2 regions of the Streptomyces sp. NPDC107471 genome follow, and region 1 is predicted to be linked to the other one. Evidence: riboswitches for the same ligand, from Rfam matches in the RefSeq annotation. Region 1 holds a riboswitch; the other holds the start of a gene.
The links. Region 1 has a riboswitch for glycine ahead of gcvT (glycine cleavage system aminomethyltransferase GcvT). Riboswitches for the same ligand answer to the same signal wherever they lie in the genome.
Positions count from the first base shown of each region.

Region 2: it holds a riboswitch for glycine, as region 1 does, so the genes downstream of both, gcvP (aminomethyl-transferring glycine dehydrogenase) here and gcvT (glycine cleavage system aminomethyltransferase GcvT) in region 1, are expected to answer to the same signal.

Region 1 is NZ_JBVJPC010000018.1:48,853-55,919, forward strand. Features, by position in the region: gene ACZ66S_RS38745 (enhanced serine sensitivity protein SseB C-terminal domain-containing protein) at 1-225, opposite strand, end outside; gene ACZ66S_RS38750 (enhanced serine sensitivity protein SseB) at 380-1,177, opposite strand; gene ACZ66S_RS38755 (AAA family ATPase) at 1,271-1,939, opposite strand; glycine riboswitch at 2,122-2,218, shown strand; glycine riboswitch at 2,219-2,322, shown strand; gene gcvT (glycine cleavage system aminomethyltransferase GcvT) at 2,375-3,493, shown strand; gene gcvH (glycine cleavage system protein GcvH) at 3,591-3,968, shown strand; gene glyA (serine hydroxymethyltransferase) at 3,983-5,248, shown strand; gene ACZ66S_RS38775 (L-serine ammonia-lyase) at 5,305-6,672, shown strand; gene ACZ66S_RS38780 (glycoside hydrolase family 25 protein) at 6,828-7,067, shown strand, end outside.
Region 2 is NZ_JBVJPC010000006.1:6,902-13,968, reverse strand. Features, by position in the region: gene gcvP (aminomethyl-transferring glycine dehydrogenase) at 1-2,829, opposite strand, end outside; glycine riboswitch at 3,005-3,100, opposite strand; gene ACZ66S_RS21160 (PRC-barrel domain-containing protein) at 3,234-3,611, shown strand; gene ACZ66S_RS21155 (DNA polymerase IV) at 3,737-5,095, opposite strand; gene ACZ66S_RS21150 (MerR family transcriptional regulator) at 5,151-5,834, opposite strand; gene ACZ66S_RS21145 (bifunctional nuclease family protein) at 6,093-6,566, opposite strand; gene ftsR (transcriptional regulator FtsR) at 6,644-7,067, opposite strand, start outside.

The DNA of each region.
Region 1 (7,067 bases):
CGAGGTCACACAGGGGGCGTAGCCGTAGCCGTCGACCTCCATGTTCGCGTACTGGGCGTCCGGGGAGCCGGCCTGGCCGTGCCACAGGAGCATCCAGATCTGGCCGTTGTTCGGGGTCGCGAGGGCGCGCAGCAGTGCCTCGTATGCGTCGTAGCGCCCGGGGGTCACCTGGCGCAGCATGTGCTCGACCGTGCCGGTCGCGGTGCCCGTGCCGCTGGCGCTCACCTGGACCGCCCCTTCCCTGTTCGTTGCCCCGGATATGGACACAGCTTAAGCGCCCAGGAACGCGGGTCCTGGTGTCGGATCGCGGCTGCGGGTCGTGGGGGTTGCTCACGCCCACGCGGCGGAGCCGCACATCGACACAGCCCCGCGCCCCGCACTACGTCCCCTGCGTGTAAAAGGGCCGCACCTGTCCGCGCATCCAGTGGCCCACCGGGTCGTCCGCCACGTCCAGCAGGACCAGGTTGACCGGCCACCGCACCGGAGCCCGCCCGAGGGCCCGGCCGAGGGCGTCCATCGGCAGGGTGCGCAGGTCGCCCTCCCACTGGGAGAGTTCCACGCCCACGAACATGACCGGGTCGGCGGTCTCGATGGCGGCCAGGCAGCGGCGGGCCGTCCGGACCACTCCCGTGGCCGCGAACTCGGCGGACGCGGCCGCCAGGAAGTCGACCGGGTCGTCCTGCCAGTCCGGCTCGTAGAGCTTGACCCGGCCGCCGGTGTTGGGCCCGTCCAGCGGGGTGCGGCCCACCCGGCAGAGGTCGGCGACGGCGGCGGGCGGCAGGGGCACGCCGACCACGCCGTCGGGGTTCACCGCGATGCCCACGTGCGGGGGCAGACCGCGGGCGAACTCGACCGCCGGGGCGATGGTGTACGACAGATGGCTGCCGACGACCTGGCGGAACTGCTCCTCGGAGCTGAACACCGGGACGAAGGCCTGGCCCTCGATCTCCAGGGTGGGCAGGTCGAGCGGGCCGCTGTGCGGGCCGCCGCCGTTGGGCAGGGGGATCCAGACGAAGCTGCGACCCAGCACCTCGATGATCCGGCCGCCCGCCGAGGGCATGCCGAGGGAGGCCGAGAGCACCTCCTCCAGCTCGTTGCCGGGCCATCCGCCGTGCGGATGGGGGTGCGGGTGCGCCTGCCCTGGGAAGTCCGCGGGAAGATCCGCCGGGAAGTCCATCTGTCTGACCGCCTGCTGTGAACCGCTGTTGATGTGGCTGAAAGGCTAGCGGGTGCGGCGCGCGGGCGGTTCGGCCCGGGAGACCCGCGGGTCTCAGCCGGTGAACCCGATCCGCCGCAGCACGTCCGCCGCGTCCCGGTCGATCAGCACCGCCGAGCCGCAGCCCGGGGGCAGGTCGCCGCGCTCCACGGAGCGGATCAGCCGGGCGGCGGCCCCCCGGTGCCGCCGGAAGGCGTACCGCGAGACCCCCCGGCCGCGCTCGCGCTGGCCCTCCAGCGCGGTGTCCGCCGTGACGTCGAGCAGCAGCAGGTGCAGGGTGCCGCCGCGGCGCCGGGCCTCGCGGGCCAGCCAGCGCCGCACCCAGGCCTGCGTCCCGCAGTCGTGCACGACGACCCCCTCGCCGGAGCGCAGGGCGCGGCGCAGTCCGGCGTAGTGCGCGAGCCGGACCAGGGGGCGGTAGACGGCGTACGGCAGTGCGCGGGCCAGCCGGCCGTCCCAACGGTCGCGGGTGTCCTGGGAGTCGATCCTGGCCCCCCTGACCGCGCGCCTCATCAGGGTGGACTTGCCGCTGCCGGGCAGGCCGGTGATGACGACGAGGTCCCCCGGGCCGAAGAGCAGGGCGTGCGGACTGTGGCCCGCGCGTTCGCGCAGGTCACGGACGACCGGACGGGTGCCGCGGGCCTCGACGGCCGGGGCGGCGGGCTGCTCGGGCAGCGCGAGCCCCGAGGTCGTCGCGTACGCCCTGGTCCTGTTCACCGTCATCGTCCTCCTCCGGGGTCGGGGTTCCCCTCCCCTCCGAGCGTAAAGAGAAGGTAATGGACGATCTCTCGCGTTTCTGTACGCGTACCGCCACAGGCCGGTTACAAAGGGGAGCCGTGGAACCGGCCCTGCCGTCGGCGTCCGATGCGTGCAATGATGTCCGCGCCAACTGCATACCGGCCGCTTGAATCCGCGCGGGAGAGTCCCGGGTACATGTACCCGGGCGCCGAAGGAGCAAGTCCCTCCCTTGAATCTCTCAGGCCCCGTTACCGCGCGGGCGAGGCACATCTGAAAAGCGGGCCGCCCACTCGAAGGCGGCCCCACCCAAGGTGCAAGCCATGTCGTTCATGGCGAACCTCTCAGGTTCCGATGACAGATGGGGAGGAATCACCTCGCCCGTCACACCCATGTCCTGGGATCCTTGGAGACGACCGTCCGATGAGCAGTTCTGAACTCCGTCTCACCGCGCTCGATGCCCTGCATCGCTCCCTCGGTGCCACGATGACCGACTTCGCCGGCTGGGACATGCCCCTGCGGTACGGCTCCGAGCGCGACGAGCACACCGCGGTGCGCACGAGTGCCGGGCTCTTCGACCTCTCCCACATGGGCGAGATCACCGTGACCGGACCGCAGGCCGCCGCGCTGCTGAACTTCGCCCTGGTCGGCAACATCGCCTCGGTCGGTGTCGGCCGGGCCCGCTACACCATGATCTGCCAGGCCGACGGCGGCATCCTGGACGACCTGATCGTGTACCGGCTCGGCGAGAGCGAGTACATGGTGGTCGCCAACGCCTCCAACGCCCAGGTCGTGCTGGACGCGCTGACCGAGCGCGCGGCCGGCTTCGACGCCGAGGTGCGCGACGACCGGGACGCCTACGCCCTGATCGCCGTCCAGGGACCGGAGTCCCCCGGGATCCTCGCGTCCCTCACCGACGCCGACCTCGACGGCCTGAAGTACTACGCCGGTCTGCCGGGCACGGTCGCCGGGGTGCCGGCGCTGATCGCGCGCACCGGGTACACCGGCGAGGACGGCTTCGAGCTGTTCGTGAAGCCGGAGCACGCGGTCGAGCTGTGGCAGGCCTTGACCAAGGCGGGCGAGGGCGTCGGGCTGGTCCCCTGCGGACTGTCCTGCCGGGACACGCTGCGCCTGGAGGCGGGCATGCCGCTGTACGGGCACGAGCTCTCGCGGGAGCTGACCCCCTTCGACGCCGGGCTCGGGCGCGTGGTGAAGTTCGAGAAGGAGGGCGACTTCGTGGGCCGTGAGGCGCTGCGCGAGGCCGCGGAGAAGGCGGACCACGAGCCGCCGCGCGTCCTCGTCGGGCTGATCGCCGAGGGGCGTCGCGTCCCGCGGGCCGGGTACGCGGTCGTCGCGGACGGCCAGGTGATCGGCGAGGTCACCTCCGGCGCCCCCTCGCCCACGCTGGGCAGGCCGATCGCGATGGCGTACGTCGACGCCGCGCACGCGACGCCCGGCACGGCCGGTGTCGGTGTGGACATCCGGGGCAGCCACGAGCCGTACGAGGTCGTGGCTCTGCCGTTCTACAAGCGCCAGAAGTAGCCGCACAGGTGATGCTGAGCACGGAGTCGTCGCTCACGCACGCCTTCCGCAGTCCCCCATTCACCAGCACTTCCCCGCGTACAGGAGAATTCAGGCCATGAGCAACCCCCAGCAGCTTCGCTACAGCAAGGAGCACGAGTGGCTGTCGGGCGCCGAGGACGGCGTCTCGACGGTCGGCATCACGGAGCACGCGGCCAACGCGCTCGGCGATGTCGTCTTCGTCCAGCTCCCCGAGGTCGGTGACACCGTGACCGCGGGCGAGACCTGCGGCGAGCTGGAGTCGACCAAGTCGGTCTCCGACCTGTACTCCCCCGTCTCCGGTGAGGTCACCGAGGTCAACGAGGACGTCGTCAGCGACCCGGCACTGGTGAACTCCGCCCCCTTCGAGGGCGGCTGGCTGTTCAAGGTACGCGTCACGGAGGAGCCGGCCGACCTGCTCTCCGCCGACGAGTACACCGCCTTTTCCGCCGGCTGAGGAGTCCGCACCTGATGTCCGCACTGAACACGCCCCTGCACGAGCTCGACCCGGAGATCGCCGCCGCGGTCGACGCCGAGCTGGACCGGCAGCAGTCCACGCTCGAGATGATCGCCTCGGAGAACTTCGCTCCGCTCGCGGTCATGGAGGCGCAGGGCTCGGTCCTCACCAACAAGTACGCCGAGGGCTACCCGGGCCGCCGCTACTACGGCGGCTGTGAGCACGTCGACGTGGCCGAGCAGATCGCGATCGACCGGCTCAAGGACCTGTTCGGCGCCGAGTACGCCAACGTGCAGCCCCACTCCGGTGCCTCCGCGAACCAGGCCGCCCTGTTCGCGCTGGCCCAGCCCGGCGACACCATCCTCGGCCTGGACCTGGCGCACGGGGGTCACCTGACCCACGGGATGCGGCTGAACTTCTCCGGCAAGCAGTTCGACGTCGTCGCCTACCACGTGGACCCGGCGACCGGTCTGGTCGACATGGCCGAGCTGGAGAAGCTCGCCAAGGAGCACCGGCCGAAGGTGATCATCGCGGGCTGGTCCGCCTACCCGCGGCAGCTCGACTTCGCGGAGTTCCGCCGGATCGCCGACGAGGTCGAGGCGTACCTGTGGGTCGACATGGCCCACTTCGCCGGCCTGGTGGCGGCGGGGCTGCACCCCAACCCCGTCGAGCACGCGGACGTGGTCACCTCCACCACCCACAAGACGCTGGGCGGCCCGCGCGGCGGGATCATCCTCGCCAGGCAGGAGTTCGCGAAGAAGCTGAACTCCTCCGTCTTCCCGGGCTTCCAGGGCGGTCCCCTGGAGCACGTGATCGCGGCGAAGGCGGTGTCCTTCAAGGTCGCCGCCTCGGAGGAGTTCAAGGAGCGCCAGCGGCGTACGGTGGACGGTGCGCGCATCCTCGCCGAGCGCCTGACGGCCGAAGACGCCCGGGAGGCCGGGGTCAACGTGCTCTCCGGCGGCACCGACGTGCACCTCATCCTCGTCGACCTGCGCGAGTCCGAGCTGGACGGCAAGCAGGCCGAGGACCGCCTCCACGAGGTCGGCATCACGGTCAACCGCAACGCCGTCCCGAACGACCCGCGCCCGCCGATGGTCACGTCGGGGCTGCGGATCGGTACGCCCGCCCTGGCCACCCGCGGCTTCACGGCCGAGGACTTCGCCGAGGTCGCGGACGTGATCGCCGAGACGCTGAAGCCGTCATACGACGTCGAGACCCTCAAGGCCCGGGTCGCGGCGCTGGCGGACAAGCACCCGCTGTACCCCGGCCTGAGCAAGTAGTTCCACGGTGGGGGCACCCGACGACGTGTGCCCCCACCCTTTTTGAAGGAGTTCCCGTGGCCATCTCGGTCTTCGACCTGTTCTCGATCGGCATCGGCCCGTCGAGCTCCCACACGGTCGGCCCGATGCGCGCGGCCCGCATGTTCGCCCGCCGCCTGCGCAACGAGGACCTGCTGCCGGCCGTCGCCTCGGTCCGCTGCGAGCTGTACGGCTCCCTCGGCGCGACCGGCCACGGTCACGGCACCCCGAAGGCGGTGCTGCTGGGCCTGGAGGGGGCGTCTCCCCGTACGGTCGACGTGGCGGGGGCGGACGACCGGGTGGCGGAGATCCGGTCCGCGGGGCTGCTGAAGCTGCTCGGCGAGCACGAGATCGCCTTCTCCTTCGACGACGACCTCGTCCTGCACCGGCGCAAGGCGCTCCCGTACCACGCCAACGGCATGACGGTGTGGGCGTACGACGCCTCGGGCGCGGAACTGCTGTCCAAGACGTACTACTCGGTCGGCGGCGGCTTCGTCGTGGACGAGGACGCGGTCGGCGAGGACCGCATCAAGCTCGACGACACGGTGCTGAAGTACCCCTTCCGCACGGGTGACGAGCTGCTGCGGCTGACCGAGGAGACCGGCCTGTCGATCTCCTCCCTGATGCTGGAGAACGAGCGCGCCTGGCGCACCGAGGACGAGATCCGGGCCGGTCTTCTGGAGATCTGGCGCGTGATGCAGGCCTGTGTGTCCCGGGGCATGTCCCAGGAGGGCATCCTGCCCGGCGGTCTGCGGGTGCGTCGGCGGGCCGCCATGACGGCCCGTCAACTGCGGGCGGAGGGCGATGCGTTGGCCCACTCCATGGAGTGGATCACGCTGTACGCGATGGCCGTCAACGAGGAGAACGCGGCCGGCGGCCGGGTGGTGACGGCCCCGACGAACGGCGCGGCGGGCATCATCCCCGCGGTCCTGCACTACTACATGAACTTCGTTCCCGGCGCGGACGAGGACGGCGTGGTCCGCTTCCTGCTCGCCGCCGGCGCCATCGGCATGCTCTTCAAGGAGAACGCGTCCATCTCCGGCGCCGAGGTCGGCTGCCAGGGCGAGGTCGGCTCGGCCTGCTCGATGGCCGCGGGCGCCCTCGCCGAGGTCCTCGGCGGCTCCCCCGAACAGGTCGAGAACGCCGCCGAGATCGGCATGGAGCACAACCTCGGCCTCACCTGCGACCCGGTCGGCGGTCTGGTCCAGATCCCCTGCATCGAGCGCAACGGCATGGCCGCGGTGAAGGCGGTCACGGCGGCGAAGATGGCGCTGCGGGGGGACGGTTCGCACAAGGTGTCCCTCGACAAGGTCATCAAGACCATGAAGGACACCGGAGCGGACATGAGCGTGAAGTACAAGGAGACGGCCCGGGGCGGCCTCGCGGTGAACATCATCGAGTGCTGAACGTCGCGGGGCCAGGAGCGCAGCTTTCGTCTCACTCCAGGCATCCGGGACCTGTGCGGCGCGTCCACCGCATAAGTCCGATCGGGGTTCCTCCGGCAGGCAGGTGGGGCATCATCAACTCCCGTTCCTCCACTCTCACTTCAGGGAGCCCCCACATGCTCCGCGGCATCGATGTCAGCGCCTACCAGTCCTCCTCCTTCAGCACCGAAGGTCTCTCCTTCGTCTTCATCAAGGCGACGGAGGGCCGCTCCTACACCAACCCGAAGCTCTCGGCGCAGACCAAGCACGCCCGTGACGCCGGGCTGGTCGTCGGCTTCTACCACTTCCTGTGGCCCGGCAACCTCACCGCCCAGGCCGAGTACTTCGTCAAGCACGCCCCCGAGAAGGGCGGCGAC
Region 2 (7,067 bases), on a different contig from region 1:
GGCCTGGTCGATCCGCCGCACCGGCGGCCAGTACTTGTCCGCGACCGAGACACCGCCCGGGAAGACGGCCTCCTCGCGCGTGTACGCGTGCTCCCACTCCCCGCCGAGCGCACCGGCGGTGTGCGGGGCGTTCCGCAGCGGGTTGTCCTCCGCGTCCCACTCCCCGGCGCCGACCTTCTCGATCTCCGCGCGAATGGCGATCATCGCCTCGCAGAACCGGTCCAGCTCGCCCAGGTCCTCGGACTCGGTCGGCTCGATCATCAGCGTGCCGGCGACCGGGAACGACATGGTCGGCGCGTGGAAGCCGTAGTCGATGAGCCGCTTGGCCACGTCGTCGACGCTCACCCCGGTCGCCTTGGTCAGCGGCCGCAGGTCGATGATGCACTCGTGCGCGACCAGCCCGCCGGGGCCGGTGTAGAGCACGGGGTAGTGCGGCTCCAGCCGCTTGGCGATGTAGTTGGCGGAGAGCACGGCCACCTGCGTGGCCCGCTTGAGCCCCTCACCGCCCATGAGCCGGACGTACGCCCACGAGATCGGCAGGATCCCCGCGGAGCCCCAGGGCGCGGCCGAGATGGGCCCGACGCCCGTCTCCGGACCGGCCTCGGGCTGCATCGGGTGGTTGGGCAGGTACGGCGCCAGGTGCGCCCGTACGCCCACCGGTCCCACGCCGGGACCGCCGCCGCCGTGCGGGATGCAGAAGGTCTTGTGCAGGTTCAGGTGCGAGACGTCACCGCCGAAGTGCCCCGGCTTGGCCAGCCCCACCAGCGCGTTCAGGTTGGCCCCGTCGACGTACACCTGACCGCCGGCCTTGTGCACCTGGGCGCAGATGTCGGCGACGTGCTCCTCGAACACGCCGTGCGTGGACGGGTAGGTGATCATCAGCACGGCCAGCTCGTCGCGGTGCTTCTCGATCTTGGCCCGCAGGTCCTCGACGTCGATCTCGCCGTCCTCGGCGGTCTTGACCACGACGACCTTCATGCCCGCCATCACGGCGCTCGCGGCGTTGGTGCCGTGCGCGGAGGACGGGATCAGACACACGGTCCGCTGCTCGTCGCCGTTCGCCCGGTGGTACCCGCGCACCGCGAGCAGTCCGGCCAGCTCGCCCTGCGACCCCGCGTTGGGCTGCAGGGACACCTTGTCGTACCCGGTGACCTCGGCGAGCCGGTCCTCCAGCTCCCGGATCAGCGTCAGATAGCCCTGCGCCTGCTCGGCGGGCGCGAAGGGGTGGAGCTGCCCGAACTCGGGCCAGGTGACCGGCTCCATCTCCGTGGTCGCGTTGAGCTTCATGGTGCAGGAGCCCAGCGGGATCATGCCGCGGTCGAGCGCGTAGTCGCGGTCGGCGAGCCGGCGCAGGTAGCGCAGCATCGCGGTCTCGGAGCGGTGCTGGTGGAAGACGGGGTGGGTGAGGAAGTCGTCGCCGCGCAGCAGCGCGTCCGGCAGCGCCTCCGCGGTGGCCGCGTCCAGCGCCTCGATGTCGCCCTCGACCCCGAAGGCGCTCCACACGGCGGCCACCTGGGCGCGCGCGGTGGTCTCGTCACAGGCGACGGAGACCTGGTCGGCGTCGACGAGGTGCAGGTTGACGCCGTTCTTCCGCGCCGCGGCGACGACCTCGGCGGCCTTCCCGGGCACGCGCACGGTGAGCGTGTCGAAGTAGGAGCCGTGCACGACCTCCACCCCGCCGGCGGTGAGCCCCGCGGCGAGGATGTTGGCGTACCGGTGGGTCCGCTGCGCGATCGCCCTCAGCCCGTCGGGCCCGTGGTAGACCGCGTACATCCCGGCCATGACCGCGAGCAGCACCTGCGCGGTGCAGATGTTGCTGGTCGCCTTCTCCCGGCGGATGTGCTGCTCACGCGTCTGCAGCGCGAGCCGGTAGGCCTTGTTGCCGTCGGCGTCCACGGACACGCCCACGAGCCGCCCGGGCAGGCTCCTGGCGAACTTCTCCTGTACGGCCATGTAGCCGGCGTGCGGTCCGCCGAAGCCCATCGGCACACCGAAGCGCTGCGTCGTCCCGACCGCGATGTCCGCCCCGAGCTCGCCCGGCGACTTCAGCAGGGTCAGCGCCAGCAGGTCGGCGGCCACGGTCACGAGCGCGCCGAGCTCGTGAGCCTGGTTGATGAGCGGCTTGATGTCCCGTACGACACCGGAGGCGCCGGGGTACTGGACGAGCACGCCGTTGATCTCACGCCCGGCGACCTCGGCCGGGATGCCGTCGCTGAGGTCGGCGACCACGACCTCCAGGCCGGTCGGCTCGGCACGGGTCTCGATCACGGCGATGGTCTGCGGCAGCACGTCGGCGTCGACGAGGAAGAGCCCCTTCTTGTTCTTCCCCATCCGCCGGGACAGTGCCATGGCCTCGGCCGCGGCGGTCCCCTCGTCGAGCAGCGAGGCCCCGGAGGTCGGCAGCCCGGTCAGGTCGGCGACCACGGTCTGGAAGTTGAGGAGGGCCTCGAGCCGTCCCTGCGAGATCTCCGGCTGGTACGGCGTGTAGGCCGTGTACCAGGCCGGGTTCTCCATGACGTTGCGCAGGATGACGGGCGGGGTGAAGGTGCCGTAGTACCCGAGCCCGATCATGGAGTCGAGCACCTGGTTCCGGTCGGCCAGCGACCGCAGCTCGGCCAGCACCTCGGCCTCGGTGCGCGCACCGGGCAGGTCCAGCGCATCGGCGTTCTTGATCACATCCGGGACCGCGGCGGCGGTGAGCTCGTCGAGCGAGCCGTAGCCGACCTGCGCGAGCATCTTGGCCCGAGCCTCGTGATCGGGGCCGATGTGACGCTGCTCGAAGGGGATTCCCTGTTCGAGCTCGGAGAGCGGGGTGCGATGGGCGGTCATTGCGGAGGCCTCCTGGTCTGACGCGACCTTCGAGGGGTACCCCGGCGCGGGTACCCCGACGGCCTCCCCCTCTGTCATCTCGACCTGAGAGCTTCACCGGCCGCCCGAAGGCCGCCGGCTTTCACCGTCGGTGAGAGCGGAAGCCGTCGACACCCGCCCTGCTTTCCAGAGTGACCTCGTCCGTGCGGTACGTGAGCCTGAGAGATTCCGGGGAGGATTTGCTCCTTCGGCGCCTCCGATGGTGTCTGGAGGACTCTCCCGCACGGGGTCAGCAGCCGTTCGCAAGCCTACCAGCGAGGTCGCCGCACGAGTCTTCGAGTGTCTTCGAGTGGCCGCACACCCCGATGTGCTCTTTTGTAGTGCTTACGACCGCTTCGGATGAGTTGCGACCAAGTGGAGGGCACGTGCAGACCGACATCGATCCGCGCAACCTGATCGGCCGCAAGGCGTTCGACCGCAACGGCACCAAGATCGGCACCGTCGACGAGGTCTACCTCGACGACGCGACGGGCGTGCCCGAGTGGGCCGCCATACGCACCGGTCTCTTCTCCCGGGACGCCTTCGTCCCCCTGGAGCCGAGCCGACTGGTCGAGGGCACCCTGCACGTCCCCTTCGACCGCACCCTCATCAAAGAGGCCCCCGACTTCGGCGTGGGCCGCCACCTCTCCCCCGACCAGGAACTCCAGCTCTACCACCACTACGGCCTCGACGTGGCCTCCCCCTCCACCCTCCCGGACCACGACTTCGGCAAGCTGGCAGGCACGGAGGACGCGGGCACCTGAGGCCCTCCCGACCACCCTGCACGGAGAGACCCACGGCTGCTCACCAGGACCGGCGGGACGCTCGGCCCCACAGGTCCACGCCCTCAGTCTCGACTGGCCACCCCCTCCGCAGGTCACCCCACCCCTCAAGACTGCCGCTCCCGAACCCCCACCCCCTCGACCAGCGGCAACGGCTCAGCCGCCTCCAGTGCCGGGTCGTCGACAGGGAACGTCCGTACCCGACCCGGCTCCGAGTCCGGTGTCTCGAAGCGCACGGTCACTCTCCCCAGCCCGCTCCCCTGCACCCACCCGTGCCCGAACTCGGAGTGGCGCACATCGTGTCCGGCGACCCACCGCCGCTCGTCCACCACGTCCCGCTCCTCGGCCGGGACGTCGTCGGCCACCTCCTCGACGGCCTGCTCCGCCCCCTCCCCCGCGGCCTGGGCGAACAGATCCTCCTGGGTGAAGTCGGCAAGCCCCGAGACCCCCACCCCCAGCAACCGCACACCCCCCGTCGAGTCGACACCCTCCAGCAACCGCAGGGCGGCCTCCCGCACCACCGCCGGGTCGTCCGTGGGCCCCCGCAGGGTCTCGGACCGCGTCAACGTCGAGAAGTCGTACCGCCGCACCTTCAGCACGATGGTCCGCCCCGACAGCCCGGCCTGCCGCAGCCTCCGCACACACCGGTCCGCCAGCCGCTGCACCTCGAGCCCCACCCGGACCCGGTCGTGGATGTCCACGTCGTAGGTGTCCTCCACCGACACCGACTTGGCCTCCCGCTCCGCCACCACGGCCCGCTCGTCCCGCGCCAGTGCCATCGCGTACAGCCCGTGCCCGTGGGCCTTCCCGAGCAGCCGTACGAGCTCGTCCTCCCCCGCCTCGACGATCTCGTCCACCGTGTGGATCCCGGCCCGCCGCAGATGGTCCCCGGTCGCCGGCCCCACCCCCGGCAGGGTCCGCACCGACATCGGCCCCAGCATCGCCCGCTCGGTGCCCGGCTCGATCACCACCAGCCCGTCCGGCTTGGCCTGCTCGGAGGCGATCTTCGCGAGCATCTTCGACGCGGCCAGCCCCACCGAGCCCGTGAGCCCCGTGAAGGCCCGTATGTCGGCCCGCAGCCTCGCCCCGACCAACCGAGCCGACGCCTCGTCCCAGGCCGTTCCCCCGGCCTCCAGATCCACGAACGCCTCGTCCAGGCTCAGCGGCTCCACCAGCGGCGACAGCTCCCGCAGCAGCCCCATCACCTGCTCGCTGATCGCCTTGTAGAACCCGAAGCGCGGCACCAGATACGCGGCGTTCGGCGCGAGCCGTCTCGCCTGGGCCATGGGCATCGCCGAGTGCACCCCGAACACCCGGGCCTCGTAGGACGCGGTGGCCACCACACCCCGCGGCCCCAGCCCGCCCACGACGACGGCCTTCCCGCGCAGACTCGGCTTGGACGCCTGCTCCGCCGAGGCGTAGAAGGCATCCATGTCGAGATGCAGGATCGTGGGCGCTTTTCTCACATGTCCGATGCTGCCCTACGCCACTGACAATGCCCCGCCGGAAACAGCGGGCGGCTCAGACCGCCTTGTTGCGGCGCCTGGCCAGCTCGTCGGTGGGGTTGTGCCCGACCAGCGTCTCCCCGGTGTCGATGCGCTCCCCGTGCAGTTGCGACAGCGCGCTCTCGACGTCCCGCCACACGACACCCACGGCGATCCCGAAGATCCCCTGGCCACCCTGGAGCAGCGCGTGGACCTCGTCGGGCGAGGTGCACTCGTAGACCGTGGCCCCGTCGCTCATGAGCGTCATGCGCTCCAGGTCCTGGAATCCGCGCTCACGCAGGTGCTGGACCGTGGTGCGGATGTTCTGCAGCGACACACCGGTGTCGAGGAACCTCTTGACGATCTTCAGGACGACGACGTCCCGGAAGCTGTACAGCCGCTGCGTCCCCGACCCGTAGGCGGGCCGCACGCTCGGCTCCACGAGCCCGGTGCGCGCCCAGTAGTCCAGTTGCCGGTAGGTGATGCCGGCCGCCGCACACGCGGTGGGACCGCGGTAGCCGATCTGCTCGGACGCCATGGACGTCGCCCCTCCGCTGCTCGGCACGGCCGCCGGTCGCTGCGGAGCGTGATCGGCCGCGTTACCGAGATGAGGGTCCCCCCAACTCGAACGCAGTTGAGAGCTCGGGGGAGGGTACGGACCGCTCGCCCCAAGACTCCGTCCGGGGGCACCCCCAGCCGTACCGTCGCCGCTGCTTCTCACGCCGACCTCCGTCCTTGACCTGCCTTCTCGACGGTAGGCAGTCACCAGGGGTGCGTCAACGATCGCCACACTCGGCACGCCGAGTGATAATCACCCAAGGAGTGGTTTGCCGTACCCCACCGCGGGGAAAGGCTAGCCGAATGCGCTCCGAGCGGGCCGTAGGACGCACTCACGCGCCGGTGGCAAATGCCGGCATTTGCGTGACGACCGGACACCGCCGAACCGTCACGGACCTCCGCCGACTCCGCCGGATCCGCCTCACTGGCTGCTGGTGCCGAAGTCCTCGGGGGAGATCTGGTCGAGGAACTCGCGGAACTTCTCCACCTCGTCCTCCTGCTCGTCCGGGATCGCGATACCGGCGTCGTCGAGCACCCCGTCACTGCCGTAGATCGGCGTCCCGGTGCGCAGGGCCAGCGCTATGGCGTCGGACGGCCGCGCGCTCACCTCGACCCCGCTGGCGAAGACCAGCTCCGCGTAGAAGACGCCCTCACGCAGGTCCGTGATGCGCACTTCGGTGAGCTCCTGGCCGACCGCCTCCAGCACGTCCTTGAACAGGTCGTGGGTCAGCGGTCGTGCGGGGGCCATGCCCTGCTGCGCGAAGGCGATCGCGGTCGCCTCCCCGGGCCCGATCCAGATGGGGAGGTAGCGGTCGCCTCCCACTTCACGCAGGAGCACGATCGGTTGGTTGGAGGGCATTTCGACCCGGACACCTACGACATCGAGCTCGTTCACACAGCAACCCTAGGCCGTGCCCGGGACGTTTGGGTAGTCGGGCAGGAAACGGGGGACGATCCGGGGCCCGCGCGCCCTCAGGGCAGGCGTACGCCGAGCGCGGTCTGCACAAGTGCCGCGTGCAGCTTCACCGTGAGCCCCGCGAGCTCCTTGGCGCGGGCTTCCGCGTGAGCGCGGGTCTGCGGGTTGCGGTGGCGCTTCAGCGGGGCTACCACCTGGTCCACGAGCCCGGCCTCCCGGTCGGCGGCCGCCTTCATCGCCCGCAGGTGCCGCGGCTCGATCCCGAACCGCCCGAGTTCCACGACGAGCGCGGCCACGGTCACCGCCTCGGCGTCGTAGGCCCCGTCCGGCAGCGGGGTGATGAGCCCGTACGACTCCCACTCCGTCAGCTCCGTCTCGCCGATCTCGGCGGCGGCGAGCAGCTCGGCCCGGCCGATCCTGGCCGCGGTCGGGCTCTCGGAGACCTCCAGGACCGTTTCTCCATCCCGCTGGCGGCCCACG